One region of the Streptomyces sp. NPDC104814 genome, then DNA from elsewhere that is predicted to be linked to it. Evidence: riboswitches for the same ligand, from Rfam matches in the RefSeq annotation. Region 1 holds a riboswitch; the other holds the start of a gene.
What was found. A riboswitch is a leader RNA that binds a small molecule or an ion and turns the genes downstream of it on or off. The one in region 1 is predicted to bind S-adenosylmethionine.
Positions count from the first base shown of each region.

Region 1 (7,304 bases):
TGTGGACCCCAAGCACATCTACGAGGCCATGCAGACGGGCCCGCAGAACATGCCGTCGTTCCCCGACACCACCATGTCGGAGCAGAACAAGAAGGACATCATCGCGTACCTGCACGCGGTCAACGGCAGCGATACGACGAACCCGGGCGGTCTCGAGCTGGGCGGCCTCGGGCCGGTCAGTGAGGGTCTGTTCGCCTGGATCTTCGGCCTCGGCGCCCTGATCGCGGTCGCCGTCTGGGTCGCCGCTCGGACCGCAAAGGCCAAGAAGTCATGAGTAGCCAAGACATTCCAGAAGAGAACCTGCCCGCAGAGCAGGCCCACGCGCACGGCGCGGTAGGCGTCGCGGACGGCGAGAACCCGTTCGCCGACCCCGGCCTGCCGCCCCACGAGCACCGGATCCAGGACATCGACGAGCGGGCCGCCAAGCGGTCCGAGCGTGTGGTCGCCCTGCTGTTCACGGTGTCGATGCTGGCCACCCTCGGCTTCATCGCCGCGTACGTGACGATCCCGCATCACAAGTCGATCTTCGTCTTCCCGATCGGCCACCTCAGCGCGATGAACTTCGCGCTGGGTCTGACCCTCGGCACGGCGCTGTTCTGCATCGGCGCGGGTGCGGTCCACTGGGCCCGCACCCTGATGTCCGACGTGGAGGTCGCCGACGAGCGCCACCCGATCGAGGCCTCCCCGGAGGTCCGGGCGAAGGTCCACGCGGACTTCCGCCAGGGCGCCAAGGAGTCGGCCCTGGGCCGGCGCAAGCTGATCCGCAACACGATGTTCGGCGCGCTGACCCTGGTCCCGCTCTCGGGCCTGTTCCTGCTGCGCGACCTCGGTCCGCTGCCCGGGACGAGCCTGCGTCACACGCTGTGGTCCAAGGGCAAGCTCCTCGTCAACATGAACACCAACGAGCCGCTGCGTCCCGAGGACGTCGCCGTCGGCTCGCTGACCTTCGCCAAGCCCGAGGGCCTGGAGGAGCACGACGAGGACTTCCAGACCGAGATCGCCAAGGCGGCCCTGATGATCGTCCGGCTCCAGCCGGAGAACATCAAGGACAAGCGTGAGCTCCAGTGGTCGCACGACGGCATCGTGGCGTACTCCAAGATCTGCACCCACGTCGGTTGCCCGATCTCGCTGTACGAGCAGCAGACGCACCACGTGCTGTGCCCCTGCCACCAGTCCACCTTCGACCTGTCCGACGGTGCCCGGGTGATCTTCGGTCCCGCCGGTCACGCCCTGCCGCAGCTGCGCATCGGTGTGAACGACGAGGGCTACCTCGAGGCGCTCGGCGACTTCGAAGAGCCCGTCGGTCCTGCTTTCTGGGAGCGCGGATGAGTACTGCAGCGAACCAAGCACCCCGCTCTCGCGGGAAGGCACCGGCCGGCGAGCGCATCGCCGACTGGGCCGACGGCCGGCTGGGGATCTACTCCCTCGCCAAGTCGAACATGCGCAAGATCTTCCCCGACCACTGGTCGTTCATGTTGGGCGAAGTGTGCATGTACAGCTTCCTCATCATCATTCTGACGGGTGTCTATCTGACGCTGTTCTTCCACCCGTCGATGAACGAGGTCGAGTACCACGGCACGTATGTCCCGCTCCAGGGGCAGATGATGTCCGAGGCGTTCAGGTCGACCCTGCACATCTCCTTCGACGTGCGCGGTGGTCTGCTGATCCGGCAGATCCACCACTGGGCCGCGCTGATCTTCCTCGCGGGCATGTTCGTGCACATGATGCGCGTGTTCTTCACCGGCGCGTTCCGCAAGCCGCGTGAGGTCAACTGGCTGTTCGGCTTCCTGCTGTTCGTCCTGGGCATGTTCACCGGCTTCACCGGTTACTCGCTCCCGGACGACCTGCTCTCCGGCACCGGTGTCCGCTTCATGGAGGGCGCGATCCTGTCCGTGCCGATCGTCGGCACGTACCTGTCGTTCTTCCTCTTCGGCGGCGAGTTCCCGGGCGGCGACTTCGTGGCCCGCTTCTACTCGATCCACATCCTGCTGCTGCCGGGCATCATGCTGGGCCTGATGGTGGCCCACCTGATCCTGGTCTTCTACCACAAGCACACCCAGTTCGCGGGTCCCGGCAAGACGAACAAGAACGTCGTCGGCATGCCGCTGCTCCCGGTGTACATGGCGAAGGCGGGCGGCTTCTTCTTCCTGGTCTTCGGTGTCATCGCGGTCATCTCCGCGGTCGCCCAGATCAACCCGATCTGGGCCATGGGCCCCTACCGGCCGGACCAGGTGTCCACGGGTGCCCAGCCCGACTGGTACATGGGCTTCTCCGAGGGTCTGATCCGCTTCATGCCGGGCTGGGAGATCAACTTCTGGGGTCACACGCTGGTCCTCGGTGTGTTCATCCCGCTGGTGATCTTCCCGCTGGTCCTGGTGGCGATCGCGGTCTACCCGTTCATCGAGGCCTGGGTCACCGGTGACAAGCGCGAGCACCACATCCTGGACCGCCCGCGCAACGCCCCGACGCGCACGGGTCTCGGCGTCGCCTGGATGACGGTGTACCTGACCCTGCTGATCGGTGGCGGCAACGACCTGTGGGCCACGCACTTCCACCTGTCGATCAACGTGGTCACCTGGTTCGTGCGGATCTTCGTCTTCGTCGGACCGGTCCTCGCGTTCCTGATCACCAAGCGGATCTGCCTCGGCCTGCAGCGCCGGGACAAGGAGAAGGTGCTGCACGGTCGCGAGACCGGCACCATCAAGCGCCTGCCGCACGGTGAGTTCATCGAGGTCCACGAGCCGCTCAGCCAGGAAGCGCTGCACACGCTCACCGCGCACGAGCAGTACCAGCCGCTCGAGATCGGCCCCACGGTCGACGAGAACGGTGTCGAGCGCAAGGTGAAGGGCGGCGAGAAGCTGCGCGCCAAGCTCAGCGAGGCGTACTTCGGCGAGGAGTCGCAGATCGCGAAGCCGAGCGCCGAGGAGTACAGGGAGATCACGAGCGGCCACGGCCACCACTGATCGCTGCGTCAGCCACGCCACGGTCGAAGGGCCCCGTCCGAACAACGGACGGGGCCCTTCGCCGTGCCCGGCGGGTTGCCCGTATCTCGCTGACTGCCGGGTCCGGGTTGTGGCCGTTCCGGTAGGCCGCCGTGCCCGGGCGGTTGCCCGTGTCCGGCTGGCTACCGGATCCGCCCGGCTCTCGTGGTCTGCCTGGCGCTGTGGCCGGCCGGGGCCCTGCGCGTCGGGGCGGTGGCGGGGCGACCGCGTGTTCCCGGGGTGGGGGACCGGTCCGCGCGGATGGGGGTGGGGGTGGGGGGCTTCGTCCGGGGTTCGGACGGGGCCGTTCGGCTTGGCGCGGGCTGGATAGGGTGGAGGTGACATTCGACGCGTGAGACGACCAGGAGCGGCTGATGAGCGCTGTGACCCCCGCTGGAGGCGACACCGCGGCGGGCCGTTCCTGGCCCCGCGTGCTGAACGGCCTGCTGGAGGGCCGCGACCAGAGCGCCGAGGACACCGCCTGGGCGATGGACCAGATCATGCGCGGCGAGGCCACCGACGCCCAGATCGCCGGGTTCGCGGTCGCGCTGCGCGCCAAGGGCGAGACGGTCGAGGAGATCACCGGCCTGGTCCGCGCGATGTACGACCACGCCAACGTCATCGAGGTGCCCGGCCCGACCGTCGATATCGTCGGAACCGGCGGCGACGGCGCGAAGACGGTGAACATCTCCACCATGTCCTCGATCGTCGTGGCCGGCACGGGCGCGAAGGTCGTCAAGCACGGCAACCGGGCCGCGTCCTCGGCCTCCGGCGCCTCGGACGTGCTCGAGAAGCTCGGCGTCAACCTCAACCTGCCGCTGCACCGCGTGCCCCAGGTGGCCGAGGAGGCCGGGATCACCTTCTGCTTCGCGGTGAAGTTCCACCCGGCGCTGCGCCATGTGGCCGCCGCCCGCGGCCAGTTGGGTATCCGCACCACCTTCAACGTGCTGGGTCCGCTGACCAACCCGGCGAAGGTGCGGGCGCAGGCCGTCGGCGTCGCCGACGCCAGGATGGCGCCCATCGTCGCCGGCGTCTTCGCCGAGCGCGGCAACTCCTCCCTGGTCTTCCGCGGCGACGACGGCCTGGACGAGCTGACGATCACCTCCACGTCCCGGGTCTGGATCGTCCGCGACGGCAAGGTCACCGAGGAGACCTTCGACCCCCGGGAGGCCGGCATCGACCTGGCCCCCGTGGAGGCCCTGCGCGGCGCCGACGCGTCGTACAACGCCGAGGTGGCCCGGCGCCTGCTGGACGGCGAGCGGGGCCCCGTCCGGGACGCCGTCGTGCTCAACTCGGCGGCCGCGCTGGTCGCCCTCGCGCCGACCGACGCACCGCTGACGGAGCAGATCCGGGCCGGCATGGCCAAGGCGGCGCAGTCCATCGACTCCGGGTCGGCCAAGCGCACCCTGGAACGCTGGGTGGCGGCCAGCAACTCCTGACCTTCCACCACGCCCGTCCCGCAATCCGGACTCGGGTTGCGGGGCGGCGATCACTTCCGTTACGTTCCTGTACCAGGTCATGAGTGACAGTCATGAGGCCCCGGCCGGCTGTCCGGCAACCCTCCGTCCGTGGCGGGGTGCCCCGGGTGAAGACCAGGCCGCAGTCAGCAAGGTCTGCGGCAAGCGCGGACCCCTCGCGAACCCAGGGGTCCTGGTCGTCGAGGAGTCTTCCGTGAGCAACCGAATGCGATAGGGCCGCAGAGCCCCGCCTCCGCACCCCCTTCTTCGTTCTTTCCGCGCTGTGCCGCGCGTCCTCACGGGAGTTCCGCCATGTCTGTCTCCACCGCTGCCTCCGACCGTTCGGTTTGTGCCCCCCTGCCCGTTCTGGGCCGGGATGTCACCGTCCCGCTCGTCACCGGTGGCGAGGTCACCTACGCCGCCCTCGACTACGCCGCCAGCGCCCCCGCCCTGCAGCGCGTCTGGGACGACGTGGCCGCCTACGCGCCGTACTACGGCAGCGTGCACCGCGGTGCCGGGTACCTCTCCCAGCTGTCCACCGACCTGTTCGAGAACGCCCGGCACACGATCGCGGAGTTCCTCGACTGCCGCGAGGGCGACCAGGTCGTCTTCACCCGCTCCACCACGGACTCGCTGAACCTGCTGGCCCGGGCGATCCCGGCCGACTGCCAGGTCTTCGTCTTCGAGACCGAGCACCACGCCTCGCTGCTGCCCTGGCAGCACGCGAAGGTCACCTACCTCAACGCCCCGCGCACCCCGCAGCAGGCCGTGCAGACCCTGGAGCGCGCGCTCGCCGACCGCGACCCGTACGGGCCCGCCCTGGTCTGCGTCACCGGCGCCTCCAACGTCACCGGCGAGCTGTGGCCGGTGCGCGAGCTGGCGGCCGCCGCGCACGCCCACGGCGCCCGGATCGTCCTGGACGCCGCCCAGCTGGCCCCGCACCACCCGGTGAGCGTGCGCGACCTCGACGTCGACTGGGTCGCCTTCTCCGGTCACAAGCTGTACGCCCCGTTCGGCTCCGGCGTCCTCGCTGGCCGCGCCGACTGGCTCCAGGCCGCCGACCCCTACCTCGCCGGCGGCGGAGCCAGCCGCAAGGTCGCCCGGCGCGAGGACGGCGGAGTGGACGTGGAGTGGCACGACAGCGCCGCCCGCCACGAGGCCGGCTCCCCGAACGTGATCGGTGCCTACTCCATCGCCTCCGCCTGCAAGGCGCTGACCGAGGCCGGCTGGGACGCCCTGGTCGCCCGCGAGCAGCATCTGATCGCCACGGTCCGTGAGGGCCTGGCCGAGGTGCCCGAGGTGAGGATCCTCTCCCTGTTCGGCGACGACGCCCCCCGGGTCGGTGTGATCTCGTTCGTCGTCGAGGGCTGGAACAGCTCCCACTTCGCCGCGGCCCTGTCCGCCGAGTACGGCATCGGCGTCCGCGACGGCCTCTTCTGTGCCCACCCGCTGGTGCGCACCCTGCTCGGCAGCGACCCCCAGACCCAGGGCGAGTGCGGCGCCCCCGAGGCGGCCCCGGGCGAGAAGTCCCTCAACGCGATCCGCGTGAGCTTCGGCGCCGGCACCCCCGACGAGCACGTCGAGCGCTTCGTCACGGCGGTGAGGGAACTGGTCACCCAGGGCGCGCAGTGGACCTACCGGACGGAAGACGGCCGCTGCGTCCCCGCGGTCTGAGGTGCCGTAGCGCCCGGGGGAGGCGGTGTACGCCCGGTCAGGAATCCAGGCCGATGGCGAACGCCGCCTCCAGGTCGTGCTGCGAGTACGTCCGGAACGCCACGTGCGTGTCCGTGCCCTCGACACCGGGGATCTTGCTGATGCGCCCCGGGATGACCTCCGCGAGGTCCTCGTGCTGACGCACCCGCACCATGGCGATCAGGTCGTACGTCCCGGTGACGGAGAAGACCTCGCTCACGGAGTCCAGCGAGGCGATCTGCTCGGCGATCTCGGGGATCTTGTCCACGCTGGTCTTGATGAGGACGATCGCGGTGATCACGGCTGGTTCTCTCCCTCGGGGGCCGGAGCAGGGGCGGCTTTCACTCTAGTGGCACGGCGGATGAAGACCCACGCGGCCAGGAAGCCCAGCCCGAAGCCGATCAGATGTGCCAGGTACGCCACTCCCGGCCCCTGCTCCGCCCGTCCCGCCGCGAGCCACTGCAGCGCCGCCCAGAACGGCAGCACGACCCAGGCCGGGAAGCGCAGCGGAACGAAGAACAGGAACGGCAGGAGACTGGTCACCCGGGCGCGGGGAAAGAGGGAGAGGAACGCGCCGAGGACCGCCGAGATCGCCCCCGAGGCGCCGACCAGCGACTGCTCGGATGCGGCGTGCGCGGCGGCGTATCCCAGCAGGGCCAGGTACCCGCAGCCGACGTAGAACACGACGAACCGGCCGCGGCCCATCCGTTCCTCGGTCATCGCTCCGAAGACGTAGAGGAAGAGCATGTTGCCGAGCAGATGGACCCAGCTGCCGTGCACGAACAGGGCGGTCACCGGGGTCAGGGCCGCCCGCGGTGAGCCCTGGAAGAGTTCGGCCGGGACCACGCCCCAGTGCCGGAAGTACGCCCGCTGGGCGGTGAGCAGCTCGTCACCGTGGCCGTAGACCGGGTTCACGCCCGCCGCCGGCCCCACCAGGAAGATCAGGCAGCACACGGCGATCAGTCCGTACGTCACCGGCGCGGAGGTGTGCCGGAAGGTCCTGGTCGCCTTGCCGACCGCGGTCGTCCAGTTGCCGATCATGTCTACAGAGCATGACGTAACGGGACGCATCGGACGAGGCCGCCTCGCCGCCGTGGACGGACCAGCGGCGAGTCACCGCCAGGCCGTAGGGTTACGACCCACACGCACCGGGGAGCCCGGTGCGTCAAGGACA
Region 1 covers NZ_JBVJOL010000002.1:597,381-604,684, forward strand. Annotated here, with positions in the region: gene qcrC (cytochrome bc1 complex diheme cytochrome c subunit) at 1-274, shown strand, start outside; gene qcrA (cytochrome bc1 complex Rieske iron-sulfur subunit) at 271-1,329, shown strand; gene qcrB (cytochrome bc1 complex cytochrome b subunit) at 1,326-2,963, shown strand; gene trpD (anthranilate phosphoribosyltransferase) at 3,356-4,420, shown strand; SAM riboswitch class IV at 4,496-4,612, shown strand; gene ACZ64A_RS11275 (aminotransferase class V-fold PLP-dependent enzyme) at 4,751-6,112, shown strand; gene ACZ64A_RS11280 (Lrp/AsnC family transcriptional regulator) at 6,150-6,431, opposite strand; gene ACZ64A_RS11285 (rhomboid family intramembrane serine protease) at 6,428-7,171, opposite strand.

Region 2 (7,304 bases), on a different contig from region 1:
TCGGCGGCGGTCGCGGCGGACAGCGCGCAGCCGTAGCCGCAACCTCGGCCGGAGGCGTTGTCAGTGGGCGGCTGTACGGTTTCGGGCATGGATCAGGATGGGCTCGGGGCGCGCGAACAGGCGATCCTCGCGCTGGAGCGCCGGAGCTTTCCCGGCCCCGGAGCGAAGGAGCGCGCCATCCGCGAGGAACTGGGCCTCGCCCCGGTGCGCTACTACCAGCTGCTCAACGCCCTGCTGGACGACACCCGCGCCCTCGCCCACGACCCGGTGACGGTGAACCGGCTCAGACGCGTACGGGAAGCCCGCCGCGCCGAGCGGTGACGACACCGCTCCGCAGGTTCGGCCCGGCCCGTCCGGGGATAGGTTCGCGGTATGGGCAGCCATGACACGCAACCCCCGGACCTTCCCGAACCGGTGACCGCGCAGGGCCGCGAGGGCCTCGGCGCCGTCCTCGCCCGCCCCGGCAAGGCGGTGATCGGCCTCGACTTCGACGGCACCCTCGCCCCGATCGTCGCCGACCCCGAGCAGGCCCGCGCCCACCCGGACGCGGTACCGGCCCTCGCCCGCCTCGCCCCCGAGGTCGCCTCGATCGCGGTGGTCACCGGCCGGCCCGCCGGAGTCGCCGTACGGCACGGCGGTTTCGCGGGCGTGCCCGGCCTGGAGCACCTCGTCGTCCTCGGTCACTACGGCGCCGAACGCTGGGAGGCCGCCACCGGTGAGCTGACCGCCCCGCCACCCCACCCCGGTGTCGCGGCGGTACGCGCCGAGCTGCCCGGGCTGCTGGACTCGGTCGGAGCCTGGCGCGGCACCTGGATCGAGGAGAAGGGCCGCGCGGTCGCGGTGCACACCCGCCGCGCCGAGGACCCGCAGGCCGCGTTCGAGGCGCTGCGCGAGCCGCTGGCGGGCCTGGCGGCCCGGCACGGGCTGATCGTCGAGCCCGGCCGCCTGGTCCTCGAGCTGCGCCCGCCCGGCGTCGACAAGGGCGTGGCGCTCACCGAGTACGTGCGCGCGGTGGGCGCCGAGTGTGTCGTCTACGCCGGCGACGACCTGGGCGACCTGCCCGCCTTCGCCGCCGTCGACGTGCTGCGCGCCGAGGGCGTCCCGGGCCTGCTGGTGTGCAGCGGCAGCGCGGAGGTCACGGAGCTGTCGAAACGGGCGGACGTGGTGGTCGACGGCCCGCAGGGAGTCGTACGCCTGCTGTCGGCGCTGGCGGACCGGGTGACCCGGCCCGCCTAGCCGGTCCGCCTAGCCGGCCCGCGCGGCCGCGCGGGCCGCAGGGCTGACCCCGCGCGGGCGCCGTGCGGGTCAGCCCTGCAGCGCCTCCAGCTGCTCCAGGAACCACTTCGCGGGCGGCAGCGCGGTCGCCGCCGCCGCCAGCCGCTTCGCCCGGTCGCCCCGCTCGCCCACCGGCATGCTGAGCGCCTCGTGCAGCGCGGCCGCCGTGCCGGTCACGTCGTACGGATTGACCGCGATCGCGTCCTCGCCCAGCTCCGCGAACGCCCCGGCCTCCCGCGACAGCACCAGCACGCACCCCTCGTCGGAGACGACCGGCACCTCCTTGGCGACCAGGTTCATCCCGTCCCGGATCGGGTTGACCAGGGCCACGTCCGCGAGCCGGTACGCCGCCAGCGAGCGCGCGAAGTCGTCCTCGACGTGCAGCACGACCGGCGTCCAGCCGTCCGTGCCGTAGTCGGCGTTGATCTCCTCGGCCACCCGCTGCACCTCGGCCGTGTAGTCCCGGTAGACGGCGAGGTCCTGCCGGGACGGGTAGGCGAACGCCACGTGCACGACCCGCTCACGCCACTCGGGGTGGTCCTCCAGCAGCTGCCGGTAGGCCAGCAGACCGCGCACGATGTTCTTCGACAGTTCCGTGCGGTCCACCCGCACGATCGTCTTGCGGCCGGCGCCGATCTGCTCCCGCAGCGCCGCCATCCGCTCACCGACGTCGTCCCGGTGCGCGCGCTCACGCAGGAAGTCGGCGTCCGCGCCGAGCCCGTGCACTCCGATCCGGGTGGTGCCGAGCCCGTCCGCGAACTGCTCGCAGCAGGCCGTGAAGGCGTCCGCCCAGCGCCGGGTGAGGAAGCCGAGCCGGTCCGCGCCGAGCATCCCGTCGAGCACCTTGCGCGCGATGTCGTCCGGCAGCATCCGGAAGTACTCCGGCGGCGCCCACGGCGTGTGCGAGAAGTGCCCGATGCGCAGGTCGGGCCGCAGCGCGCGGAGCATCCCCGGGACCAGGGTCAGGTGGTAGTCCTGCACGATCACCACGGCGCCCTCGGCGGCCTCCTCGGCCAGCGCCTCGGCGAACGCCCGGTTGTACGCCTCGTACGACGCCCACTGCCGGCGGAACTCCGCGTCGAAGACCGGCTCCAGGGGCGTCTGGTAGAGCATGTGGTGCACGAACCACAGCACCGAGTTGGCGATGCCGTTGTAGGCGTCGGCGTGCACCTCGGCCGGGATGTCCAGCATCCGCACGCCCTGCTCGCCCACCCCGCGGCGCACCGCCTCGCGGTCACCGTCGGACAGCGCGGAGCACACCCACAGCGCGCCCGCCTCCGGCCCGATGGCCGACAGCCCGGACACCAGCCCGCCACCGCCGCGCCTGGCGGTGAGCGAGCCGTCGTCGCCCACCGAGTACGACACCGGGCCGCGGTTGGACGCGACCAGCACCCGAGCCCTCTGATCAGCAACGTGCGTGGAAGCCATACGCCTCAACCTAGCCCGCCCCGGAAAAACTCAAACGTATGGCCGGATCAGGTGGCCGGTCGTATACGTGCCGTTCACGCCACCTTGCGCGCCGCGTACTCCGCGATCTCCGTCATCGGGGGGCGTTCCTCCGTGTCCACGGAGTACGTGCGCGGCTCGAAGCCGTCCTCGCCCCGCTCGAACTGGGTCAGGGACGGCCGGATCAGGTGGCCGCGGGCCAGCCGGAGCTGGGCGGTGCGGTAGATCGCCGCCGCCATCCGGCCGAGGGCCTGGCCGTCCTGGTGACGGTGGATGCGCACCCCGACGTCGACCTGGGCGAGGGCGTCCAGACCGGCCAGGTGCAGGGCGTCGACCAGCATGCCCAGCTCCACGCCGTAGCCGACGGGGAAGGGCAGCTGTTCCAGCAGGGAGCGGCGCGCGGCGTACTCGCCGCCGAGCGGCTGGACGAAGCCGGCCAGCTGCGGCCAGTGCATGTTCAGCAGCGGGCGCGCCATCAGTTCGGTGACCCGGCCGCCCTGGCCCGCGGCGCCGGCCAGCGGGCGGTCGTACATCGCCTTGACCAGCTGGACCTCGGGCTCGGTCAGGAGCGGGCCGACGATGCCCGTGACGAAGTCGGAGGAGAACTCCTTCAGGTCCGCGTCGACGAAACAGACGATGTCGCCGCTCGTGACCAGCAGGGAGCGCCACAGCACCTCGCCCTTGCCGGGGACGGCGGGTATGCGCGGCAGGATCGTGTCGCGGTGGACGACCCGGGCGCCCGCCGCGGCGGCCACCTCGGCGGTCCGGTCGGTGGAGCCCGAGTCGACCACGACCAGCTCGTCGACCAGCGGGACCTGCTGCATGAGGTCGTGCCGGACGACGGCGACGATGTCGCCGACCGTCTCCTCCTCGTTCAGCGCGGGCAGCACGACGGAGACCCTCTGTCCCGTGGCCCGCTTGGCGGCCAGGACCTGGTGCACCGGGCGGTCGGCCACGGACCAGGAGCGGGTGGTGAGCCAGCGCTCGACTTCCGGAAGCACGGTCTGCGGCTCCTCACTGTCGTGATCACACCGGCTCACATCGGGTGATCGTGTGATCCATCTCGCGGTTCGGACGACTATCTCAACTGTCCTGGCCTTCGGTTACAGTCTTGAACAACGCTGATGACCATCGCATGTCGGGGGTCGCCCGCGTTCACAACCGAATACCGCTCATCCAGAGGGGCAGAGGGACACGGCCCGGTGAAGCCCCGGCAACCACCCTGACTCCGGACTCGTTCACGCGAGGCTCCCGGCCGGGGAAGGTGCCAATTCCGTCTCACGGCGAGATGCGTCGTGAGGAAGATGAGGAGAAAGGGCCTCGCCTCACATGGCTGCGCAGACAGTTACCAGCACCTCCACCGTCGACCTCGGTCCCGCCGCGGCCCTCAGCTGCCGCGAATGCGGTCACCGCGTCCCGCTCGGCCCGGTCTTCGCGTGCGAGGAGTGTTTCGGCCCGCTCGAGATCGCCTACGACTTCTCGGCCTACGACACCGAGGAACTCCGCAAGCGTATCGAGGCGGGACCCGCGAACATCTGGCGCTACGCACCGCTGCTGCCCGTCCCCGCGGACGTCGCCGACAAGCCGAACATCAACCCGGGCTGGACCAAGCTCGTCCAGGCCGACCACCTGGCCCGCGAACTCGGCGTCGACGCCGGCAAGCTCTTCGTCAAGGACGACTCCGGCAACCCCACCCACTCCTTCAAGGACCGTGTGGTGGCGCAGGCCCTGGAGGCGGCGCGCGCCTTCGGCTTCACCACCCTGTCCTGCTCCTCCACCGGCAACCTGGCCGGCGCCGTGGGCGCGGCCGCCGCGCGGGCCGGCTTCCGTTCGTGCGTGTTCATCCCGCACGACCTGGAGCAGGGCAAGGTCGTCATGGCCGCGATCTACGGCGGCGAGCTCGTCGGCATCGAGGGCAACTACGACGACGTGAACCGCTTCTGCTCCGAGCTGATCGGCGACCCGGCCGGCGAGGGCTGGGGCTTCGTCAACGTCAACCTGCGGCCGTACTACGCCGAGGGTTCCAAGACGCTGGCGTACGAGATCTGCGAGCAGCTCGGCTGGCAGCTGCCCGACCAGCTCGTCGTCCCGATCGCCTCCGGCTCGCAGCTCACCAAGGTCGACAAGGGCCTGCAGGAGCTGATCAAGCTCGGCCTGGTCGAGGACAAGCCGTACAAGATCTTCGGCGCCCAGGCCGAGGGCTGCTCGCCGGTGTCCACGGCCTTCAAGGCCGGGCACGACGTGGTCCGCCCGCAGAAGCCGAACACCATCGCCAAGTCGCTGGCGATCGGCAACCCGGCCGACGGCCCCTACGTCCTGGACATCGCCCGCCGCACGGGCGGCGCGGTGGAGGACGTCACCGACGAGCAGGTCGTCGACGCGATCAAGCTGCTGGCCCGCACGGAGGGCATCTTCGCGGAGACCGCCGGTGGGGTGACCGTGGGTGTGACCCGCAAGCTGATCGAGAACGGTCTCCTCGACCCGACGAAGACGACGGTCGTCCTGAACACCGGTGACGGCCTGAAGACCCTGGACGCGGTGGCCGGCACCGGCCTGACCGCCACCATCCGCCCGACCCTGGACTCCTTCCGAGAGGCTGGCCTCGCATGAGCGTGACCGTTCGCATCCCCACCATCCTGCGCACCTACACCGGTGGCCAGGCCGAGGTGCCCGCCGAGGGCGCGACCCTCTCCGAGGTCATCGCGGACCTGGAGAAGAACCACACCGGCATCGCCGCGCGGGTGCTCGACGACCAGGGCAAGCTGCGCCGGTTCGTCAACGTGTACGTCAACGACGACGACGTGCGCTTCGAGCAGGGTCTGGAGACGGCCACCCCGGACGGTGCGGGCGTGTCGATCATCCCGGCGGTCGCCGGCGGCTGCTGACACACAGAGTTCATCGAATTGCCCCCTCCGTGAGAGAAACGGAGGGGGCAATTCCATGTGGTTAGACGAGGTAGAGTTGGGGAACGCGGCCCGCATTCGACGGGACGCGATCTCTCGAACCTGCTGCACGGGCGACAAGAAGTAGCCAAAGTAAGCAGGTCTTTTGTCTTTTTTGCACCCTTTGCGTGGCCCGACTTGCTCGGAATTCAGGTGAATTCTCGCGAGATTTCGGACCGGCCCCGTCCAGATTTCTCGTCCGATTGACCTGTTGCAGACGGCAGTTGGACAGATACATTCAGCCGCGGTCGACGCGTTCCGGCGCACGCCCCCACCCATCCGGGGGGTGAGGTCTGACCCGGATCCGCGAAGTGTGGATCTGTGCAAGGGCCAGTAATAGGGGAGTTAGGCATGGCTCAGGGCACCGTCAAGTGGTTCAACGCGGAGAAGGGCTACGGCTTCATCGCGGTCGACGGTGGTGCGGACGTCTTCGTCCACTACAGCGCCATCCAGATGGACGGCTACCGCACCCTGGAAGAGGGCCAGCGGGTCGAGTTCGAGATCTCGCAGGGCCAGAAGGGTCCGCAGGCCGACATGGTTCGCGTCACCGCCTGAACGTTCATTCACGCACGAAGGGCCCGCACCTCGCACAGGGTGCGGGCCCTTCCGCGTGCCCGGACACGTCCGGACGGCGCCGGGGGACGTGTTCGCGGGCGGCTGATCCACCGCCCCGACCCCCGTCAGGCGCTTGCACTCGACCATGCCGAGTGCTAATCATTGCGTTAGCACTCTGAAGGTGAGAGTGACAACGTAAGGACCGGGTCGGTGAGGCCGGGGCCGGGCGGGGCAAGGAACCCGCAGGTCTGGGCCGTCCGTCGCGGGCGCGGGCGCGGTCCGAAGTAATCACCCCCAGTCCTGGAGGGACCACTTCACATGGCCAAGATCATCGCGTTCGACGAGGAGGCGCGGCGCGGCCTCGAGCGCGGCATGAACCAGCTCGCGGACGCCGTCAAGGTGACGCTCGGCCCCAAGGGCCGCAACGTCGTCCTCGAGAAGAAGTGGGGCGCGCCCACGATCACCAACGATGGTGTGTCCATCGCCAAGGAGATCGAGCTCGAGGACCCGTACGAGAAGATCGGCGCCGAGCTGGTCAAGGAAGTCGCCAAGAAGACGGACGACGTCGCCGGTGACGGTACGACCACCGCGACCGTGCTCGCCCAGGCCCTGGTCAAGGAAGGCCTGCGCAACGTCGCCGCCGGTGCCAACCCGATGGCCCTGAAGCGCGGTATCGAGAAGGCCGTCGAGGCCGTCTCCGCCGCCCTGCTGGAGCAGGCGAAGGACGTCGAGACCAAGGAGCAGATCGCCTCCACGGCCTCCATCTCCGCCGCCGACACCCAGATCGGCGAGCTCATCGCCGAGGCCATGGACAAGGTCGGCAAGGAAGGCGTCATCACCGTCGAGGAGAGCAACACCTTCGGCCTCGAGCTCGAGCTCACCGAGGGCATGCGCTTCGACAAGGGCTACATCTCCGCCTACTTCGCGACCGACATGGAGCGCATGGAGGCGTCGCTCGAGGACCCGTACATCCTCATCGCGAACTCCAAGATCGGCTCCGTCAAGGACCTGCTCCCGCTGCTGGAGAAGGTCATGCAGTCGGGCAAGCCGCTGCTGATCATCGCCGAGGACGTCGAGGGCGAGGCC
Region 2 covers NZ_JBVJOL010000006.1:114,860-122,163, forward strand. Annotated here, with positions in the region: gene ACZ64A_RS21195 (ABC transporter substrate-binding protein) at 1-36, shown strand, start outside; gene ACZ64A_RS21200 (DUF3263 domain-containing protein) at 88-321, shown strand; gene otsB (trehalose-phosphatase) at 373-1,236, shown strand; gene ACZ64A_RS21210 (alpha,alpha-trehalose-phosphate synthase (UDP-forming)) at 1,306-2,703, opposite strand; gene ACZ64A_RS21215 (glucosyl-3-phosphoglycerate synthase) at 2,778-3,722, opposite strand; SAM riboswitch class I at 3,891-4,032, shown strand; gene thrC (threonine synthase) at 4,051-5,331, shown strand; gene ACZ64A_RS21225 (MoaD/ThiS family protein) at 5,328-5,606, shown strand; gene ACZ64A_RS21230 (cold-shock protein) at 6,015-6,218, shown strand; gene groL (chaperonin GroEL) at 6,537-7,304, shown strand, end outside.
Region 2: it holds a riboswitch for S-adenosylmethionine, as region 1 does, so the genes downstream of both, thrC (threonine synthase) here and ACZ64A_RS11275 (aminotransferase class V-fold PLP-dependent enzyme) in region 1, are expected to answer to the same signal.